Regions from separate parts of the Streptomyces sp. JH002 genome, predicted to be linked through region 3. Evidence: predicted binding sites of a transcription regulator. Region 3 holds the regulator's gene; each other region holds the start of a gene.

Evidence for each region. Region 3 encodes HrcA, which represses chaperone genes, less so after heat shock. Its sites were predicted from a motif close to TTNGCACTCNGNNNNNCNGAGTGCNAA; they were not measured.
Region 1: groL (chaperonin GroEL) is a predicted target of HrcA. The motif match lies at 3,284-3,310, and genes of this name have one in related genera.
Region 2: groES (co-chaperone GroES) is a predicted target of HrcA. The motif match lies at 1,758-1,784, and genes of this name have one in related genera.

The regions. Positions count from the first base shown of each region.
Region 1 covers NZ_CP087989.1:2,707,927-2,714,384, reverse strand. Annotated here, with positions in the region: gene H7827_RS12190 (glucosyl-3-phosphoglycerate synthase) at 1-480, opposite strand, end outside; SAM riboswitch class I at 727-865, shown strand; gene thrC (threonine synthase) at 882-2,180, shown strand; gene H7827_RS12180 (MoaD/ThiS family protein) at 2,177-2,455, shown strand; gene H7827_RS12175 (cold-shock protein) at 2,878-3,081, shown strand; gene groL (chaperonin GroEL) at 3,436-5,061, shown strand; gene murQ (N-acetylmuramic acid 6-phosphate etherase) at 5,148-6,086, opposite strand; gene H7827_RS12160 (MurR/RpiR family transcriptional regulator) at 6,137-6,458, opposite strand, start outside.
Region 2 covers NZ_CP087989.1:2,565,442-2,571,899, reverse strand. Annotated here, with positions in the region: gene H7827_RS11460 (THUMP-like domain-containing protein) at 1-709, opposite strand, end outside; gene H7827_RS11455 (polysaccharide deacetylase family protein) at 773-1,714, shown strand; gene groES (co-chaperone GroES) at 1,932-2,243, shown strand; gene groL (chaperonin GroEL) at 2,398-4,023, shown strand; gene H7827_RS11440 (ester cyclase) at 4,159-4,854, opposite strand; gene H7827_RS11435 (SDR family NAD(P)-dependent oxidoreductase) at 4,927-5,727, opposite strand; gene H7827_RS11430 (WhiB family transcriptional regulator) at 5,757-6,074, opposite strand.
Region 3 covers NZ_CP087989.1:4,611,661-4,618,118, reverse strand. Annotated here, with positions in the region: gene H7827_RS21100 (16S rRNA (uracil(1498)-N(3))-methyltransferase) at 1-605, opposite strand, end outside; gene dnaJ (molecular chaperone DnaJ) at 627-1,769, opposite strand; gene hrcA (heat-inducible transcriptional repressor HrcA) at 1,770-2,786, opposite strand; gene H7827_RS21085 (MBL fold metallo-hydrolase) at 2,976-3,656, shown strand; gene H7827_RS21080 (DUF3097 domain-containing protein) at 3,662-4,504, shown strand; gene hemW (radical SAM family heme chaperone HemW) at 4,521-5,762, shown strand; gene H7827_RS21070 (AMP-dependent synthetase/ligase) at 5,789-6,458, opposite strand, start outside.

The sequences.
Region 1 (6,458 bases), 1.9 Mb from region 3:
GTACATGGCCTTGACCAGGTGCACATCGGGCTCGGTGAGCAGTGGCCCGAGGATGCCGGAGACGAAGCAGGAGTCGAACTCCCGCAGGTCGGCGTCGACATAACAGATGATCTCGCCGCTGGTGGCCATGAGGGAGCGCCACAGCACCTCCCCCTTGCCGGGGACGGTGGGCATTCTGGGCAGGATCTCGTCGCGGTGGACGACCTTGGCGCCCGCCGCGGCGGCGACCTCTCCGGTGCGGTCGGTGGATCCGGAGTCCACCACCATCAGCTCGTCGATCAGGGGCACGGTTTCCATCAGGTCGCGGCGCAGCGCTTCCACGATGGTGCCGACGGTCGCTTCCTCGTTCAGCGCGGGAAGCACGACACTGACGCTGCCCGCCGGGCCGGCCGCGGCTTTCGCGTCCAGCAACCGTCGCAGCGAGCGGTCAGCGGCAGTCCAGGACCGGCGGCTCAGCCACTCCTCAGCCTCTTCCAGCACGAATGTCGCTCCTGTTCGCTTCGACCATATAAGTCGGGTAGGTCAGGTAAGTCTTGTCTGTGGGATCTGTCAGCAATGGGCGGTTATGGCCCTCATCGGTGGTGCCCAGTTCGGGCGGGAATATGTCTGTCTCCTGTTCGTCTCGCGGATCGGACGGCACGAGCCATTGTCCGGGGCGTCCGTTACAGTCTCGGGCAGTGCAGGTGTCCTCCGCATATCGGAGACGCTGCGCGGTCAACTGAATACAGCTCATCCAGAGGGGCAGAGGGAACGGCCCGTTGAAGCCCCGGCAACCCTTCCGCCGGTCTCGTGACGATGCGAGGCTCCCGGTGGGGAAGGTGCCAATTCCGTCCTGTGGCGAAATCCGTCACGGGGAAGATGAGGAGAAGGGCCTCGTACCCATGCCTGTGCTCACCTCGCACACCTCCACCACGCCCCCCGGCGGCTCCGCCGTCGATCTCGGGCCCGCCGTCGCGCTCTCCTGTCGGGAGTGCGGGGAGCGTTTCCCTCTCAGCCCGATCTTCGCCTGCGAGGCATGTTTCGGTCCTCTCGAAATCGCGTACGATCTGCCCACCGGTGACCCCGAAGCGCTACGGGCCGCCATCGAGGCCGGACCGCACAGCATCTGGCGCTACGCCCCGCTGCTGCCGGTGCCGGCCGATGTCGCCTCCAAGCCCAATCTGAACCCCGGCGACACCCCCCTGGTCAAGGCCGACCGGCTGGCCGCCGCGCTGGGTCACGGCGGCGAGCTGTACGTGAAGGACGACTCGGGCAATCCCACCCACTCCTTCAAGGACCGGGTGGTCGCCAACGCCGTGGAGGCGGCCCGCGCCTTCGGCTTCACCACGCTGTCCTGCTCCTCCACCGGCAACCTGGCGGGCGCGGTCGGCGCCGCGGCGGCCAGGGCCGGATTCCGCTCCTGCGTGTTCATCCCGCACGACCTCGAGCAGGGCAAGATCGTGATGGCCGCCGTCTACGGCGGCGAGCTGGTGGGCATCGAGGGCACCTACGACGACGTGAACCGTTTCTGCAGCGAGCTGATCGGCGACCCCGCCGGTGAGGGCTGGGGATTCGTCAACGTCAATCTGCGCCCCTACTACGGCGAGGGCTCCAAGACCCTGGCCTTCGAGATCGCCGAACAGCTGGGCTGGCGCATCCCCGACCAGCTGGTGATCCCGATCGCCTCCGGATCCCAGCTCACCAAGATCGACAAGGGGCTCAAGGAGCTGATCGCGACCGGTCTGGTCGAGGACCGGCCCTACAAGATCTTCGGTGCCCAGGCCGAGGGCTGCTCGCCGGTCTCCCAGGCGTTCAAGGCTGGGCACGACGTGGTGCGGCCGGTGAAGCCGGACACCATCGCCAAGTCCCTGGCGATCGGCAATCCGGCCGACGGCCCCTACGTCCTGGACATCGCCCGCCGCACCGGTGGCGCGGTCGAGGACGTGAACGACGCGCAGATCGTGGACGCCATCAAGCTGCTCGCCCGCACCGAGGGCATTTTCGCCGAAACGGCGGGCGGGGTGACGGTGGGCGTCACCCGCAAGCTGATCGAGACCGGGCAGCTGGACCCGGAACTGACGACGGTCGTACTGAATACCGGCGACGGCCTGAAGACCCTGGACGCGGTGGCGGCGACCACCGGTCCCACCGCCATCATCCGTCCGAATCTGGACGCTTTCCGAGAGGCCGGCCTCGCATGAGTGTGACTGTCCGAATCCCGACCATCCTGCGCACCTACACCGGCGGACGTTCCGAGGTGACCGCCGACGGCGGAACGCTGCGCGACGTCCTCGCCGACCTGGAGAAGAACCACCAGGGAATCGCCGCCCGGGTGCTCGACGACCAGGGCAAGCTGCGCCGTTTCGTGAATGTCTACGTCAATGACGACGACGTGCGCTTCGCCGAGGGCCTGGACACCCCGACCCCGGACGGAGCGGGCGTCTCCATCATCCCGGCGGTGGCCGGGGGCTGCTGACGACCGGTCGGCCCGGCCTGGCCCCGCACGGTCAGGTCTACACTTGATCACATCTTCAACAGCCGCCCCGAAGCTGTCCGCTTCGGGGCGGTTGGGCGTTTCCGGGGCGATAGAGTGAGTCCCGCGCGGGGCCGGCCCGTCCGATGCCGACCGCATATGAATTCACGACACTTCTCGGCGGAAACGCGCGGCAATTCACTGCACCAATTGCCGGATCTGCGCAATAAGGCGCGCGAGAAACATTCATCTTTCCTCTGTTTTGCGCAATTTGCCCGTTTGGGCGCTCCAATAATTCTCCGCTCAATGGCCTGTTGCACAGGGCGTCCGTCCAGATACATTCAGCGGCGGTCGACGCGTTCCGGTCTGACCCGGGCCCGCGAAGTGCGGTTCCGTGAAAGGGCCAGCAACATGGGGAGTTTGGAATGGCTCAGGGCACCGTCAAGTGGTTCAACGCGGAGAAGGGATACGGCTTCATCGCGGTAGACGGTGGTGCGGACGTGTTCGTCCACTACAGCGCGATTCAGATGGACGGATACCGCACCCTGGAAGAGGGGCAGCGGGTCGAGTTCGAGATCTCGCAGGGACAGAAGGGTCCTCAGGCCGACATGGTCCGGGTGACCGCCTGAACCGCCGACCGTACTACCACCGCAGCCGGCGAACCGGGGCCCGCATCCAGCGCACACCAGCGCGGGGATGCGGGCCCCGGCGCGTGCGCCCCCCATCTCACCTGCGACAACGTGAGGGGGGCTGGTGTCTGCCCGTCACCCCTCGACGACGCCCTGCGGGCGAACCGCTTGCACTCTCGGGGTGAGAGTGCTAATCATGGCGTTAGCACTCTGAGGGTGAGAGTGACAGCAGAGACCGGTTCGGTGAGGTCGTGAGCCAGGCGGGGCAAGGAACCGCAGGGCGTACGGCCGTCCGTCGCGGGCGCCGGCGCGGTCCTGGAGCATCCACCCCTGTATATGGGAGGACCCCTTCACATGGCCAAGATCATCGCGTTCAACGAGGAGGCGCGGCGCGGCCTTGAGCGCGGGATGAACCAGCTCGCCGACGCCGTCAAGGTCACGCTCGGTCCCAAGGGCCGCAACGTCGTTCTGGAGAAGAAGTGGGGCGCCCCCACCATCACCAACGACGGTGTCTCGATCGCCAAGGAGATCGAGCTGGAGGACTCCTACGAGAAGATCGGCGCCGAGCTGGTCAAGGAGGTCGCCAAGAAGACCGACGACGTCGCGGGTGACGGTACGACCACCGCCACCGTGCTGGCTCAGGCCCTGGTCCGCGAAGGGCTGCGCAACGTCGCCGCCGGCGCCAACCCGATGGCCCTGAAGCGGGGCATCGAGGCCGCCGTCGAGAAGGTCTCCGAGGCGCTGCTCGGCCAGGCCAAGGAGGTCGAGACCAAGGAGCAGATCGCCTCCACCGCCTCCATCTCCGCCGGCGACACCCAGATCGGTGAGCTGATCGCCGAGGCCATGGACAAGGTCGGCAAGGAAGGCGTCATCACCGTCGAGGAGTCGCAGACCTTCGGGCTCGAGCTTGAGCTCACCGAGGGCATGCGCTTCGACAAGGGCTACATCTCCGCCTACTTCGCCACCGACATGGAGCGGATGGAGGCCGAGCTCGAGGACCCCTACATCCTCATCGTCAACTCGAAGATCGGCAACGTGAAGGACCTCCTTCCGCTGCTGGAGAAGGTCATGCAGGCCGGCAAGCCGCTGCTGATCATCGCCGAGGACGTCGAGGGCGAGGCCCTGTCCACGCTGGTCGTCAACAAGATCCGTGGCACCTTCAAGTCCGTCGCCGTCAAGGCGCCCGGCTTCGGTGACCGCCGCAAGGCCATGCTGACCGACATCGCCATCCTCACCGGTGGCCAGGTCATCTCCGAGGAGGTCGGCCTCAAGCTGGAGACCGCGGGCCTCGACCTGCTGGGCCGTGCGCGCAAGGTCGTCATCACCAAGGACGAGACCACCATCGTCGACGGTGCCGGTGACAGCGACCAGGTCCAGGGCCGCGTCAACCAGATCCGTGCCGAGATCGAGAACTCCGACTCGGACTACGACCGCGAGAAGCTCCAGGAGCGCCTCGCGAAGCTGGCCGGCGGCGTGGCCGTCATCAAGGCCGGTGCCGCCACCGAGGTGGAGCTGAAGGAGCGCAAGCACCGCATCGAGGACGCGGTGCGCAACGCGAAGGCCGCCGTCGAGGAGGGCATCGTCGCCGGCGGTGGCGTGGCCCTGCTCCAGGCCGCCTCCGCGCTGGACAAGCTGGACCTGGAGGGTGACGAGGCGACCGGTGCCGCCGCCGTCAAGCTCGCCCTGGAGGCCCCGCTGAAGCAGATCGCGGTCAACGCCGGCCTTGAGGGCGGCGTCGTGGTCGAGAAGGTCCGCAACCTGCCGCAGGGTCACGGCCTGAACGCCGCGACCGGCGAGTACGTCGACCTGCTGGCCGCCGGGATCCCCGACCCCACCAAGGTCACCCGTTCCGCGCTGCAGAACGCCGCCTCCATCGCGGCGCTGTTCCTCACCACCGAGGCCGTCATCGCGGACAAGCCGGAGAAGTCGGCGGCTCCGGCCGGCGACCCGACCGGTGGCATGGGCGGCATGGACTTCTGAGTCCTGCCCGGGCCGACCGGCCCAGCCTGCCGTAGCGACGAGGGCGGCACCGGGGACCACCAGGTCCCGGGTGCCGCCCTCGGGCGTCAGCTCCCGGCCGACGCCGCCGTCAGGGCCGCCCGCAGGTGGCCGTGGGACTCCGTCAGCAGCCGCCCGGCCGTGGGCGCGTCCACCTTGCCGAGGATGGTGAGGATGGCGTTCTTCACCTCGCCGTCGGTCGCCCGCAGCGCCGACTCGATCACCGGGTCCGGGGCCCCGGTGGCCAGGTGCACGATGCGGCGCGAGCGGGCCCGCAGCTTCTCGTTGGAGGCGCGGACGTCCACCATCAGATTGCCGTAGGTCTTGCCGAGCCGGATCATGCTGATGGTCGAGATCATGTTCAGCACCAGCTTCTGTGCCGTGCCCGCCTTCAGCCGGGTCGATCCCGAGATCAGCTCGGGGCCCACCACGACCTCGATGCCGTGTTCGGCGGCCGCCGCCAGCGGCGACCGGGCGTTGCACGACAGGCCGATGGTCAGCGCCCCCTGGGCCCGCGCGTACTCCACGGCGCCCACCGCGTACGGGGTGCGGCCGGACGCCGAGATGCCGACCACCACGTCGTCGGCCGTGACACCGCGCCGCCGCAGGTCCTCGGCGGCCAGCGCCTTGCTGTCCTCGGCGCCCTCCACCGCCGTCACCATCGCGCTCGGGCCGCCGGCGATCATCCCGACCACCTGCGAGGGATCGGTGTTGAACGTCGGCGGACACTCACTGGCGTCCAGTACCCCGAGCCGGCCGGCGGTTCCGGCGCCCAGGTACATCAGCCGCCCGCCGCGCGCCAGCCGTTCGGCCGCGGCGTCGATGGCGGCGGAGATCTTCGGCAGTTCGGCGGCGACGGCGCCGGGCACCCCGGCGTCCTCGCGGTTCATGGTGCGGGCGATGTCGAGCGTGGAGCGCCGGTCGATCTCGGCGAGATCCGTGCGGTGGGCCTCGGTGGTCAGGCCGTCGAGTTCGGTGCGCAGCTCACCAAAAGGACTGAGGGACATGGAGGTGCGGCTCTCTTGGTACGGGGGACGGCGGTGTCCCGGGTGCGGGGTCAGCGGTCGCGGGCCGGCGAGTGGCGGTGCGCCAGCGCCTCGTAGCTCGCGTGCAGCGCGGGCGCGGCGGTCTCGTACGTACGCTGCGCCACGCCGACGAACAGGCAGTCGACCACCAGCAGCTGGCTGGTGCGGCTGGACATCGCCGCCGGGCGCAGTTCGCTCTCCCGCCCGGTGGAGGTGGTCAGCACATGGTCCGCGTACTGGGTGACCTCACCGTCCGGGCGGCCGGTGATGGCGACGGTGGTGGCGCCGTGGTCGAAGGCCGCCTGGAGCGGTTCGATGACGTCCACGGTGCGCCCCGAGTGGGTGATGGCGACC
Region 2 (6,458 bases), 2.0 Mb from region 3:
CGCGGTCCGAGACCCACTCCGCCTCGGCCTGCTCCGGGATCGCCTCGTGCGGGATGCCGGGGGCGATCTTCACCGCGGCGTACGGGGCGGCGCCGGCCGCCGCGATCGCCCAGGACAGCGGCGGTGAGTACGCCTCGGGGTCGAAGATCCGGCCGCGGCCGCCGCGCCGGGCCGGGTCGAGGAACACCGCGTCGTACCCGCTGGTGTCCACCTCGGTGACATCGCCGCGGCGCACCTCGATGAGTCCCTCCAGGCCCAGCGCCTCGGCGTTGGCCTGGGCCACGGCGCAGGTCAGCGGGTCGCGGTCGACGGCGAGGACCGCGATGCCCTCCCGGGCCAGCGCGATCGCGTCGCCGCCGATGCCGCAGCACAGATCGGCCACCCGGCGGATGCCCAGGCCCGCCATGCGCCGGGCCCGCCAGGCCGCGACGGTGGTCCGGGTGGCCTGTTCCACGCCGTTGGGCGTGAAGTACATGCGGGCCGCGTCGGCGGCCCCGAACTTCGCCACCGCGCGCTGCCGCAGCCGGGCCTGGCCGAGCGCGGCGGACACCAGCCCGGCGGGGTGGTCGCGGCGCAGCCGGGTGGCGAGGGTCAGCTCGTCCGCCGGGTCGAAGTCCCGCAGTTCGGCCAGCAACTGCCGGCCCTCGCTGCTCAGCAGGGCGTCGAAGGTCGATCGGGCGGAGGAATCGGGTGCGGCCACGTGGGTCATTCTCCCTGGCGGGCCGGAAGGTCGTGCCGCGTGTCCCTGGCGGCCGGTGCCAGCATCCGCTCCATGAGGATTATCAGACAAGTAAGACAAAAGTCTTTTTTCTGGACCGGGGCCACCGGAACCGGCCTGGCCATACTCGGACTCACCCTCCTGTCCTGTGGCACCGCCACCACCGCCGCCTCCTCCGGCACGGACGCCGCCGCTCCGGTCGCCGCCCTGGGCACGCCGCAGCGCGCCCAGGCCCGCACCGCCGCCGACGCGCTCGCCGCCTACGCCGAGGGCCTGCTGAAGGCCGAGACCGAGCGGCTCGCCGCCGCCAAGGGCTGGGGCCTGCGCAAGGCGCCGCTGCGCCCGCCGGCCCCGCCCGCGAAGAAGACCGAACCCGTCACGGAGCCGGGACACATCACCGGCGAGGGCCTGCCCGCCGTCATCACCCGGGTGCCCACTGACGACAAGGTCGTCTTCCTCACCATCGACGACGGCGCCCACAAGGACCCCGGCCTGCTGGAGATGCTCCGCGAGCTCGGCGTCCCCGTCAGCGCCTTCCTCTCCGACTACGTGGCCCGGGACGACTACGACTACTTCCGCGAGGCGCGGGACGACGGCTGGGGCATCCACAACCACACCGTCAACCACCGCGAACTGCCCAAGCTCTCGGCGGCCGGCCAGCGCGAGGAGATCTGCGACCAGCAGGACACCCTGGAAGAAGAGATGGGCACCCGCCCCACGATGTTCCGCCCGCCCTACGGTGCCTACGACCGCGAGACGCTGCGCGCGGCGGCCTCCTGCGGCGTGGAGGTGGTCCCGCTGTGGGCCGAGGAAGCCTTCCCCGACCGCATCGAATGGGGCCGCCCCGACCGGGAGTTCCACCCCGGGGACATCATCCTCACCCACTTCCGCGGCAGCTCGGAATGGTCGGGCACGATGCCCGACATGATCCGCCGCGTCCTGGACACCGCCACCTCCCAGGGTTTCGCCGTCGCCCGCCTGGAGGACTATCTCTGAGCCGGTCACGGGGGACGTCCACGGGACGCGGCGGGGGCGCGTGTTGGCACTCTGGTTGACTGAGTGCTAATCGCCGCCTACTCTCAAGACTGGCACTCTCCACCGGCGAGTGCCAGCATGCGCGACGGGCGGATCCGGCACCCGCGACGACGGGTCCTCCAGGGCGCTATCACAAGACAGCAGACCCTCAAGAGCTCTCCGAAGGGGGAGGTCGGACGTGACCGCCACCACCAGTTCCAAGGTTGCCATCAAGCCGCTCGAGGACCGCATCGTCGTCCAGCCGCTCGATGCCGAGCAGACCACGGCCTCCGGCCTGGTCATCCCGGACACCGCGAAGGAGAAGCCCCAGGAGGGCACCGTCCTCGCCGTGGGCCCGGGCCGCTTCGAGAACGGCGACCGCCTGCCGCTCGACGTCAAGGTCGGCGACATCGTGCTGTACAGCAAGTACGGCGGCACCGAGGTGAAGTACAACGGCGAGGAGTACCTGGTGCTCTCCGCCCGCGATGTGCTCGCCATCATCGAGAAGTAAGCCCCAGCGCTTCGCTTCACCCGGCCGCGCCCCGGCTCCCCGTCATCGACAAGCCGGGAAGTGAGGGGCGCGGCTGCCTTTTCGTCCGAGCTGAGCCAGCCAGCTCGCTCCGGCTTTCCAGCTTCCACACACTTTTACGAGGGATACGCACGTCATGGCGAAGATCCTGAAGTTCGACGAGGACGCCCGGCGCGCCCTCGAGCGCGGTGTCAACCAGCTCGCCGACGCGGTGAAGGTGACCATCGGCCCCAAGGGCCGCAACGTGGTCATCGACAAGAAGTTCGGCGCCCCGACCATCACCAACGACGGCGTCACCATCGCCCGTGAGGTGGAGATCGAGGACCCCTACGAGAACCTCGGCGCCCAGCTGGTGAAGGAGGTGGCGACCAAGACCAACGACATCGCGGGTGACGGCACCACCACCGCCACCGTCCTGGCCCAGGCGCTGGTCCGCGAGGGTCTGCGCAACGTCGCCGCGGGTGCCTCCCCGGCCGCCCTGAAGAAGGGCATCGACGCCGCGGTCCGCGCCATCTCGGACGACCTGCTGGCCACCGCGCGCCCGATCGACTCCAAGGAGGACATCGCCGCCGTCGCCGCGCTGTCCGCCCAGGACAAGCAGGTCGGCGAGCTCATCGCGCAGGCGATGGACAAGGTCGGCAAGGACGGTGTCATCACCGTCGAGGAGTCCCAGACCTTCGGCCTGGAGCTGGACTTCACCGAGGGCATGGCCTTCGACAAGGGCTACCTCTCCCCGTACTTCGTCACCGACCAGGAGCGTATGGAGGCCGTCCTCGACGACCCGTACATCCTGATCCACCAGGGCAAGATCTCCTCCATCCAGGACCTGCTCCCGCTGCTGGAGAAGATCATGCAGGCCGGCGGGGCCTCCAAGCCGCTGCTGATCATCGCCGAGGACGTGGAGGGCGAGGCGCTCTCCACCCTCGTCGTCAACAAGATCCGCGGCACCTTCAACGCGGTCGCCGTCAAGGCGCCCGGCTTCGGTGACCGCCGCAAGGCCATGCTCGGTGACATCGCCACCCTCACCAACGCGACCGTGATCTCCGAGGAGGTCGGCCTCAAGCTGGAGCAGGCCGGGCTCGACGTGCTCGGCACCGCCCGCCGGGTCACCATCACCAAGGACGACACCACCGTCGTGGACGGCGCCGGCGACACCGCCGACGTCACCGGCCGCGTCAACCAGATCAAGGCCGAGATCGAGTCCACCGACTCCGACTGGGACCGCGAGAAGCTCCAGGAGCGCCTCGCCAAGCTCGCCGGCGGCGTGTGCGTGATCCGCGTCGGTGCCGCCACCGAGGTGGAGCTCAAGGAGAAGAAGCACCGTCTGGAGGACGCCATCTCCGCGACCCGCGCCGCGGTCGAGGAGGGCATCGTCCCCGGTGGTGGCGCCTCGCTGGTGCACGCCGCCAAGGTGCTGGAAGGCGGCCTGGGCAAGGAGGGCGACGAGGCCACCGGTGTCGCCGTCGTCCGCCGCGCCGTCGTCGAGCCGCTGCGCTGGATCGCCGAGAACGCCGGCCTGGAGGGCTACGTCATCACCTCCAAGGTCGCAGACCTGGACAAGGGTGAGGGCTTCAACGCCGCCACCGGCGAGTACGGCGACCTGGTGAAGGCCGGCGTCATCGACCCGGTCAAGGTCACCCGCTCCGCGCTGGAGAACGCCGCCTCCATCGCCTCCCTGCTGCTCACCACCGAGACCCTCGTGGTGGAGAAGAAGGAAGAGGAGCCCGAGGCCGCCGGCGGCGGTCACGGCCACAGCCACTGACACCGGCACCGGTACCAGTGCGTACGGAAGGCCCCCGGCTCGCCCGTTTCCGGGCGGGGTGGGGGCCTTCTCCCGTGACAGCGGCGGCGCGCCCGATACGGCTCGCCAGGTCGCGACCGGCCAGGTCCCGACCGGCTAGGTCTCGACCAGGCCGAGCTGGCTCATCACACCGAGCTGGTCCCAGTTCCACCAGCCCTCGGCGATCTTCCCGTCCGCGAAACGGAAAGTGGTGTGGCCGGTGATGGTCAGCGCCCGGCCCGTGGGTTCGAGCCCCAGGTACTCACCGGAGTGGGTGCCTGTCACCGTCCACCGGGTCGTCACCAGATCCCCTTCCGCGATCTGGTTCTCGATGACGATCACCGGCTCGAAGGCGCTCATGTACATGCCCACCTGCTCCTTGAACTCCCGCAGCCCGTGGGGATCGGCCGGATTGCCCGGGTCGTGGTCGGCGTAGTCCGGGCTCATGAACCCGTCCGCCGCCTCCAGTCTCCGGTCATTGATCACGGTCTCGAAGAAGGCGCGTACCGCTCGCTTGTTGAGCTGCTCGTCGCGGACGACGTCCAGGTCGGTGAAGCGCGGGACGTCGTCGCACAGTTCCATCATCTCCTTGAATATCCGGTCGGTCTCCGGGAGCTTCGAATTCCTCATCGCCTCCTCGTACGAGGGAAACTCCACGATCTCCACGACGTGAGTGGAATCCGACCGGTCCTTGCCGACGATCGAGTGAGTGGCCGTTCGCTTCCCGCGGGTCGCCTCGGTCCAGCGATCCATCAGGCGGTTCATCTCACCGACCCGTGTGGTTTTGAGATCAATTACCTGCACGAATGTCATGGGTGGATTCCCTCGGGAGAGTGCATTCACTTCACACTGCCAGCGTAAAACCGGGAGGATGGTCATTTCCTCCTACGCCCCGGGGGTATCCGGGCCCTCCCGCCGCGGCCCGTACTTCCGCCCCGCCCGGCCCGTGATCCCGCCCAGCGCCCCGCGCGGCACCAGCTTGGCCGCGCCCATCAGGGCCTTGTAGCGGGGATCGGGGATCGAGACCGTGCGGCCCCGGGCCAGGTCCCGCAGCCCCGCGTCCACCACCTTGTCGGCGTCCAGCCACATCCACTCCGGAATGGCCGTCGTGCCCATCCGCGCCCGCTGGTGGAACTCGGTGCGCACGAACCCCGGGCACAGCGCCATCAGCCGCACCCCGCTGCCCGCCATGTCCCGGGCCGCGCCCTGGGTGAACTGGACGACCCACGCCTTGGACGCCCCGTACGTGCCGCGCGGCACGAACGCCGCCACCGACGCCACGTTCACCACCCCGCCGCGCCGCCGCAGCCGCATGGTGGTGACCGCCGCCGTCGTCAGCCGCAGCACCGCCTCGCAGTGCACCTTCAGCATCCGCAGCTCGTCCGCCATGGGGACCTCCGGATAGACCCCCTTGAGGCCGAAGCCGGCGTTGTTGACCAGCAGGTCCACAGGGTGGCGGCGGTCGCCCAGCCGTTCCTCGACCGCCTCGATCCCCTCGTCCTCGGCCAGGTCGGCGACCAGCACGGCCGCCTCGATCCCGTGCAGATCGTGCAGCTCCGCCGCCGTGCTCCGCAGCCGCTGCGCGTCCCGTGCCACCAGCACCAGATTGTGGCCGTCGCGCGCCAGCCGCCGTGCGAAGGCGGCCCCGATCCCGGCGGTGGCTCCCGTCACCAATGCAGTTGTCATAAGCGGAGACGGTAGTCGGTCGCCTCCGCTCAGTCCCGGCGGGTTGGCGTGCTCGCGTCGACGAGGCCCCGGCGGGCCCGCCCCATCAACTCCTCGCGCTCGTCCTCGGTCAGTCCGCCCCACACGCCGTACGGCTCGCGGACGGCCAGCGCGTGCGCGGCGCACTCCGAGCGCACCGGGCAGCGCATGCACACCTCCTTGGCCTGCGTCTCACGGGCGCTGCGGGCGGCACCGCGCTCGCCCTCGGGGTGGAAGAAGAGGGAACTGTCCACGCCCCGGCAGGCGGCGAGCAGCTGCCAGTCCCACAGGTCGGCGTTCGGGCCCGGAAGGCGGGAGAAATCTGCCATGAGAGTGTCCCATCGGATACGAGCTGTCGTGCTGGCCTGGCTCGGTCAGTCCACATCCGCCGCCGTCGGGCAGATGTAAATATGACTACCAGCCGAATATATCCGGAAACCTCTCAAAATGAACAAGCGCGTCTAAATAGGGCAAAAACGAATGTTCGGCGTGTTGGATGGAAGCACCTGTCGCGTGACGGAAGCGTCACGTAGAGTGCTGAAGGCTGTGGGGTTGATAGCCCAACGACGATCGAAGGTGAAGTGCGGAAGCCGTAACTCTTTCGGGTGACCGTCGTTGAGAGGGCGGAGGCGGTTGACGGAAGAGACCACCGCCCGGACCAGGGTCCGGGGCTGTCAATCGCACAGGTGACGACACACAACAGCCTGGAGGCT
Region 3 (6,458 bases):
CCCTCGGGACCCACCACCAGGACGATGTCCCCCTCGGGAGGCAGCGGCACGGCGGCCAGGGGTTCGGTGCCCGACTCGTGCAGCACCCCGGCGAACGCCGCGCCCGCCAGCAGCTTCGCCACCGCCGCGGTCCCCATCGGCTCGCCGACCTCCGGGATCCACAGCCGCCGGGACTGCTTGGCGGCCTCGCGGGCGGTCGCCCGCCACTTGCCCAGGGACTTCGCCCCACGCTCGCCCTTCCACTGCGTGATGCAGCGGGCGGCGGCCCAGGGCACGATCGCGTCCACGCCCGTCTCGGTCATGGTCTCCACGGCCACTTCGCCGCGGTCGCCCTTCGGCAGGGCCTGCACCACTGTGATCCGGGGGGCGGCCGGCGGCTCGGAGCGGACCGCGTCCACCGTCACCACCAGCCGGTCCTTGCCCTCGACGGCGGCGACCGAGCCGGCGGCGCCGGTGCCCGCGCCGTCGGTGAGGACGACCTCCTCGCCCACCCGCAGCCGCCGCACCGACACCGCGTGCCGGCCCTCGGCGCCGTCCAGGGTCAGCGAGGAACCCGCCCGGGCCCCCGCCAGCGGTCCGTCCGTCACAAAGACCGGAGCCGTCATCGTTCTTCCGTAACGCCTTTCTCAGGAACGGCCGTTGAAGGCGTCCTTCAGCCGCGAGAAGAGTCCCTGCTGCCCCGGCTGAAACTGACCGAGCGGCCGCTCCTCACCCCGGAGCTTCGCCAGCCGCCGCAGCAGCTCCTCCTGCTCGGGGTCGAGCTTCGACGGAGTCTGCACCTCGACATGGACCACCAGATCACCGCGCCCGTTGCTGCGCAGATGCGTCACACCCCGGCCGTGCAGCGGGATCGACTGGCCGGACTGCGTCCCGGGCCGGATGTCGACCTCCTCCGTGCCGTCCAGCGTCTCCAGCGGCACCTTGGTGCCGAGCGACGCCGCCGTCATCGGGATGGTGACCGTGCAGTGCAGATCGTCACCGCGCCGCTGGAAGACCGGATGCGCGCTCTCGCGGATCTCCACGTACAGGTCGCCGGCCGGTCCGCCACCGGGGCCGACCTCGCCCTCGCCCGCCAGCTGGATGCGGGTGCCGTTGTCGACACCGGCCGGGATCTTCACCGTGAGCGTACGCCGCGACCGTACCCGGCCGTCGCCCGCGCACTCGGGGCACGGGGTCGGGACGACCGTGCCGAAGCCCTGGCACTGCGGGCACGGCCGCGAGGTCATGACCTGCCCCAGGAAGGAGCGGGTGACCTGCGAGACCTCGCCCCGGCCCCGGCACATGTCACACGTCTGCGCGGAGGTACCGGGCGCGGCGCCCTCACCGTTGCACGTGTTGCACACGGTGGCGGTGTCGACCTGGATCTCCTTGGTCGTGCCGAAGGCCGCCTCCTTGAGGTCGATCTCCAGCCGGATCATGGCGTCCTGGCCGCGCCGGGTGCGCGACTTCGGGCCCCGCTGCTGGGCGGTGCCGAAGAAGGCGTCCATGATGTCCGAGAAGTTCCCGAACCCGGCCGCCCCGCCGAATCCCGCAGCGCCCGCCCCGCCGCCGGGACCCATCGGGTCCCCGCCGAGGTCGTACATCTGTTTCTTCTGCGGGTCGGAGAGCACCTCGTAGGCGGTGTTGATCTCCTTGAACCGCTCCTGGGTCTTGGGGTCCGGATTCACATCCGGGTGCAGCTCCCTCGCCAGTCTGCGGAAGGCCTTCTTGATCTCGTCCTGTGAGGCATCACGCTGCACGCCCAGGATCGCGTAGTAGTCCGTCGCCACCTAATTCTCCGCGAGGATCTGTCCGACGTACCGTGCCACTGCGCGCACCGCTCCCATCGTTCCGGGGTAGTCCATGCGGGTCGGTCCGACCACGCCGAGTTTCGCGACCGCCTCGTTACCGGAACCGTAGCCGACCGCCACGACCGATGTGGAGGTCAGCCCCTCATGAGCGTTCTCATGCCCGATGCGGACGGTCATACCCGTGTCCTTGGCCTCGCCGAGCAGCCGGAGCAGCACCACGTGCTCCTCCAGCGCCTCCAGCACCGGCCGGATCGTCAGCGGGAAGTCCTGGCCGAACCGGGTCAGATTGGCGGTGCCGCCGATGACCAGCCGTTCCTCGGTCTCCTCGACCAGGGTTTCCAGCAGGGTGGACAGCACCGTGGACACCGTGCCCCGGTCCTCACTGTCGAAGGACTCGGGCAGGTCCTGCACCAGCCGGGGCACCTCGGCGAAGCGCTCGCCCACGATCCGGCTGTTCAGCCGGGCCCGCAGATCGGCCAGCGAGGTCTCCCCGAACGGCGCCGGGCAGTCCACCATGCGCTGCTCGACCCGCCCGGTGTCGGTGATCAGCACCAGCATCACCCGGGCCGGGGCCAGCGAGAGCAGTTCGACGTGCCGCACCGTGGAGCGGCTCAGCGAGGGGTACTGCACCACGGCGACCTGCCGGGTGAGCGTGGCCAGCAGCCGCACCGTACGGCCCACGACGTCGTCGAGGTCGACGGCGCCCTCCAGGAAGCTGGAGATGGCGCGCCGCTCGGCGGTGGTCAGCGGCTTGACGTCGGCGAGCTTGTCGACGAACAGCCGGTAGCCCTTGTCGGTGGGCACCCGTCCGGCGCTGGTGTGGGGCTGGGCGATGTAGCCCTCCTCCTCCAGCGCCGCCATGTCGTTGCGCACCGTCGCCGGGGACACCTGGAGGTTGTGCCGCTCCGTCAGCGCCTTGGAACCCACCGGCTCCTCGGTGCCGACATAGTCCTGGACGATGGCCCGCAGCACTTCCAGTCTGCGTTCACTGAGCATGCAGCGACACCTCCCGTCCGGCCGCATTCCCGTCAGTACCGTCCTGGCACTCATCCACTCCGAGTGCCAATCCCTGGACCAGTGTACGGCCGGGTAGCAAGGCCAGGGAAAGCGCGACCGCCCGACGGTATCGCGGGAGGAGCCCCGTAAGGCAGAGCATGCCCCGCTCCGTGACGTTAACTTCGCACTGTGGAGACCTCTTGGGAAGAGCTTGCCCCGGGCGTACTGCGGATCCGGCTGCCCGGCTGGGACGAGACGGTGGGCGCGATCGCGGGCGCGCGCGGGGTGCTGCTGGTGGACGCGGGCCCCTCCCCGGACGCGGCCGGGGCGATCCGGGCGGAGCTGCGCGGCCTGCTGGGACTGCCGGTGCGCTGGGTGGTGCTGACCCATCCGCACTTCGATCACGTCCTCGGGGCCGGCGGTTACCCCGGGGCACGGGTGTACGGGGAGCTGGGCGATCCGGCGGAGCTGGCGGCGGACGCGGTACGGCACGGGATGCCGGAGGCGGAGGCGGCGAAGGGCGCGGCGGCGCTGGCGGGGGTACGGGCCCAGCCGGTGGAATCGCGGCTCTCTCTGTACCTGGGGGGCGGGCGCACCGTGTCGGTGGCGCGGCTGGGCCCCGCGCACACCCCCCACGACGTGGTGGTGAAGGTGGACGACATCGTCTTCTGCGGCGACCTGGTCGAGGAGTCGGGCGAGCCGCAGGCCGGGCCCGACGCCGACCCGGCCGCCTGGCCCGCCGCGCTGGACCGGCTGCTGGAGCTGGGCGGCCCGCGGGCCCGCTACGTCCCGGGGCACGGCGCGGTGGTGGACGCCGCGTTCGTACGCGCCCAGCGCGCCTTTCTCGCCGCACGCGCCGGGGCACAATGACGGCCATGCGCAGCAGAGAGTACGGCCCCGACCTGACCCCGCCGTGGAAGCGGTCCGCCCCCGTGCCCGAGGTGCCGGCCGAGCCCGGTCTCGTGGTGGAGGAGGCCGGCACCGGGTACTGCGGGGCGGTGATCCGCTGCGAGAAGACGGCGCAGGGTCCGACGGTGACGCTGGAGGACCGGTTCGGCAAGCGGCGGGTGTTCCCGCTGGAACCGCGCGGCTTCCTGCTGGAGGGCAATCCGGTGACGCTGACCCTGCCCAGGCCGGCCGGCTCCCGTCCCCCGTCGGGGCCGGCGCGGACCGCCTCCGGCTCGGTGGCGGTCCCCGGGGCACGGGCCCGGGTGGCGCGCGCCGGGCGCATCTATGTGGAGGGGCGCCACGACGCGGAGCTGGTGGAGAAGGTCTGGGGCGATGACCTGCGGATCGAGGGGGTGGTCGTCGAGTATCTGGAGGGCATCGACGACCTCCCGGCGATCGTGAAGGAGTTCGGGCCGAGTGCCGACGCCCGGCTCGGGGTGCTGGTGGACCATCTGGTGCCGGGGTCCAAGGAGTCCCGGATCGCGGCCGGGGTGACGGACCCGAACGTGCTGATCGTGGGCCACCCGTTCATCGACATCTGGGAGGCGGTCAAGCCGTCCTCGGTGGGCATCGCCGCCTGGCCGCGGGTGCCGCGCGGCCAGGACTGGAAGACGGGGGTGTGCCGCGCCCTGGGCTGGCCGGCCAACACCGGCGCCGCCTGGCAGCACATCCTGGGGAAGGTGCACAGCTTCCGCGACCTGGACCCCACCCTGCTGGGCCCGGTGGAACACCTGATCGACCACGTCACGGTGGGCGGCCCGGTGCCCTGAGCACGGATGCCGGACAATGGAGGGCATGCCCTCCGTCCTGCCCGATGGCGAGCCCGTCCCCGAGGACGGCTCGCTGCCCGCCGCCGCCCTGACCGGGGCCGCCGGCCGGCCGCTCGCGTTCTACCTGCACGTGCCGTACTGCGCCACCCGCTGCGGCTACTGCGACTTCAACACCTACACGGCCGCCGAGCTGCGCGGCGCGGACGGGGCGATCGCCTCCCGGGAGAACTACGCGGCGACCCTCGCCGAGGAGATCCGGCTGGCCCGCAAGGTACTGGGCGACGACCCGCGCCCGGTGTCGACGGTCTTCGTCGGCGGCGGCACCCCCACCCTGCTGCCGGCCGCCGATCTCGGCGCGATGCTGGGCGCCGTGCGCGAGGAGTTCGGACTGGCGCCGGACGCCGAGGTGACCACCGAGGCCAACCCGGACTCGGTGGACCCCGCCTACCTGGCGGAACTGCGCGCGGCCGGCTTCAACCGGATCTCCTTCGGCATGCAGAGCGCCAGCCCCCACGTGCTGAACATCCTGGAGCGCACCCACACCCCGGGCCGCCCCGAGGCGTGCGTGGCCGAGGCCCGCGCCGCCGGGTTCGCGCACGTCAATCTCGACCTGATCTACGGCACCCCCGGCGAGTCCGACGCGGACTGGCGCGGCACGCTGGAGGCGGCGGTGGCAGCCGGGCCCGACCACGTCTCGGCGTACTCGCTCATCGTCGAGGAGGGCACCCGCCTCGCCGGGCGGGTGCGGCGCGGCGAGATCCCGATGACGGACGACGACGTGCACGCGGACCGCTACCTGATCGCCGAGGAGACCCTGTCGGCGGCCGGATTCGGCTGGTACGAGGTGTCCAACTGGGCCACCTCACAGGCCGCGCGCTGCCGGCACAACGAGCTGTACTGGACCGGCGCCGACTGGTGGGGCGCCGGGCCCGGCGCCCACAGCCACGTGGGCGGGGTCCGCTGGTGGAACGTGAAGCACCCCGCCGCGTACACCCGGGCGCTGGCCGCCGGCCGCTCCCCCGGTGCCGGGCGCGAGCTGCTGTCGGCGGAGGACCGGCGCGTGGAGCGCATCCTGCTGGAGCTGCGCATGGTCGCCGGCTGCGAGCTGACGCTGCTGCGCGAGGCCGGAACGGCGGCGGCCGCCCGCGCGCTGGCGGACGGCCTCCTTGACCCGGCGGCCCACGACGCCGGGCGGGCGGCCCTCACCCTCAAGGGCCGCCTGCTGGCCGACGCACTGGTCCGCGACCTGATCGACTGACGCACCGCCTCGCGGCGCCCCGCGCCTCAGGTGCGCGGGGCGTACATCTCGTCGATCAGTTCCTTGTACTCGCCCTCGACGACCGGCCGCTTCATCTTCAGGCTCGGCGTCAGCTCCCCGTGCTCCACATCGAGGTCGCGGGGCAGCAGCCGGAACTGCCGGATGGTCTGCCAGCGCTGGAGGCCCTCGTTGAGCTGCCCCACGTACCCGTCGATCAGCTCACGGGTGCGCGGGTCGGCCATGACCTGGGCGTACGTCCTGCCGGCCATGCCGTTCTCGGCCGCCCAGCCCAGGATCATCGCCTCGTCCAGGCCGATCAGCGCGGAGCAGAACTTCCGGTCCGCGCCGATGACGAGCACGTTGGAGACGTAGGGACAGACCGCCTTGAAGCGCCCCTCGATCTCGGTGGGCGCCACGTACTTGCCGACCGAGGTCTTGAACAGGTCCTTCTTGCGGTCGGTGATCTTCAGATAGCCGTCGTCGGACAGCTCACCGATGTCCCCGGTGTGGAACCAGCCGTCCTCCTCCAGGACCTCCGCGGTCAGCTCCGGCTTCCCGTGGTAGCCCTCCATGATCCCCGGGCCGCGCAGCAGGATCTCGCCGTCCTCCTCCGCGATGCGCACCTCGCAGCCGGGCAGCGCCTTGCCGACCGTCCCGGTGCGGTAGCCGATCTCGGGGTTCACGAAGCTCGCCGCG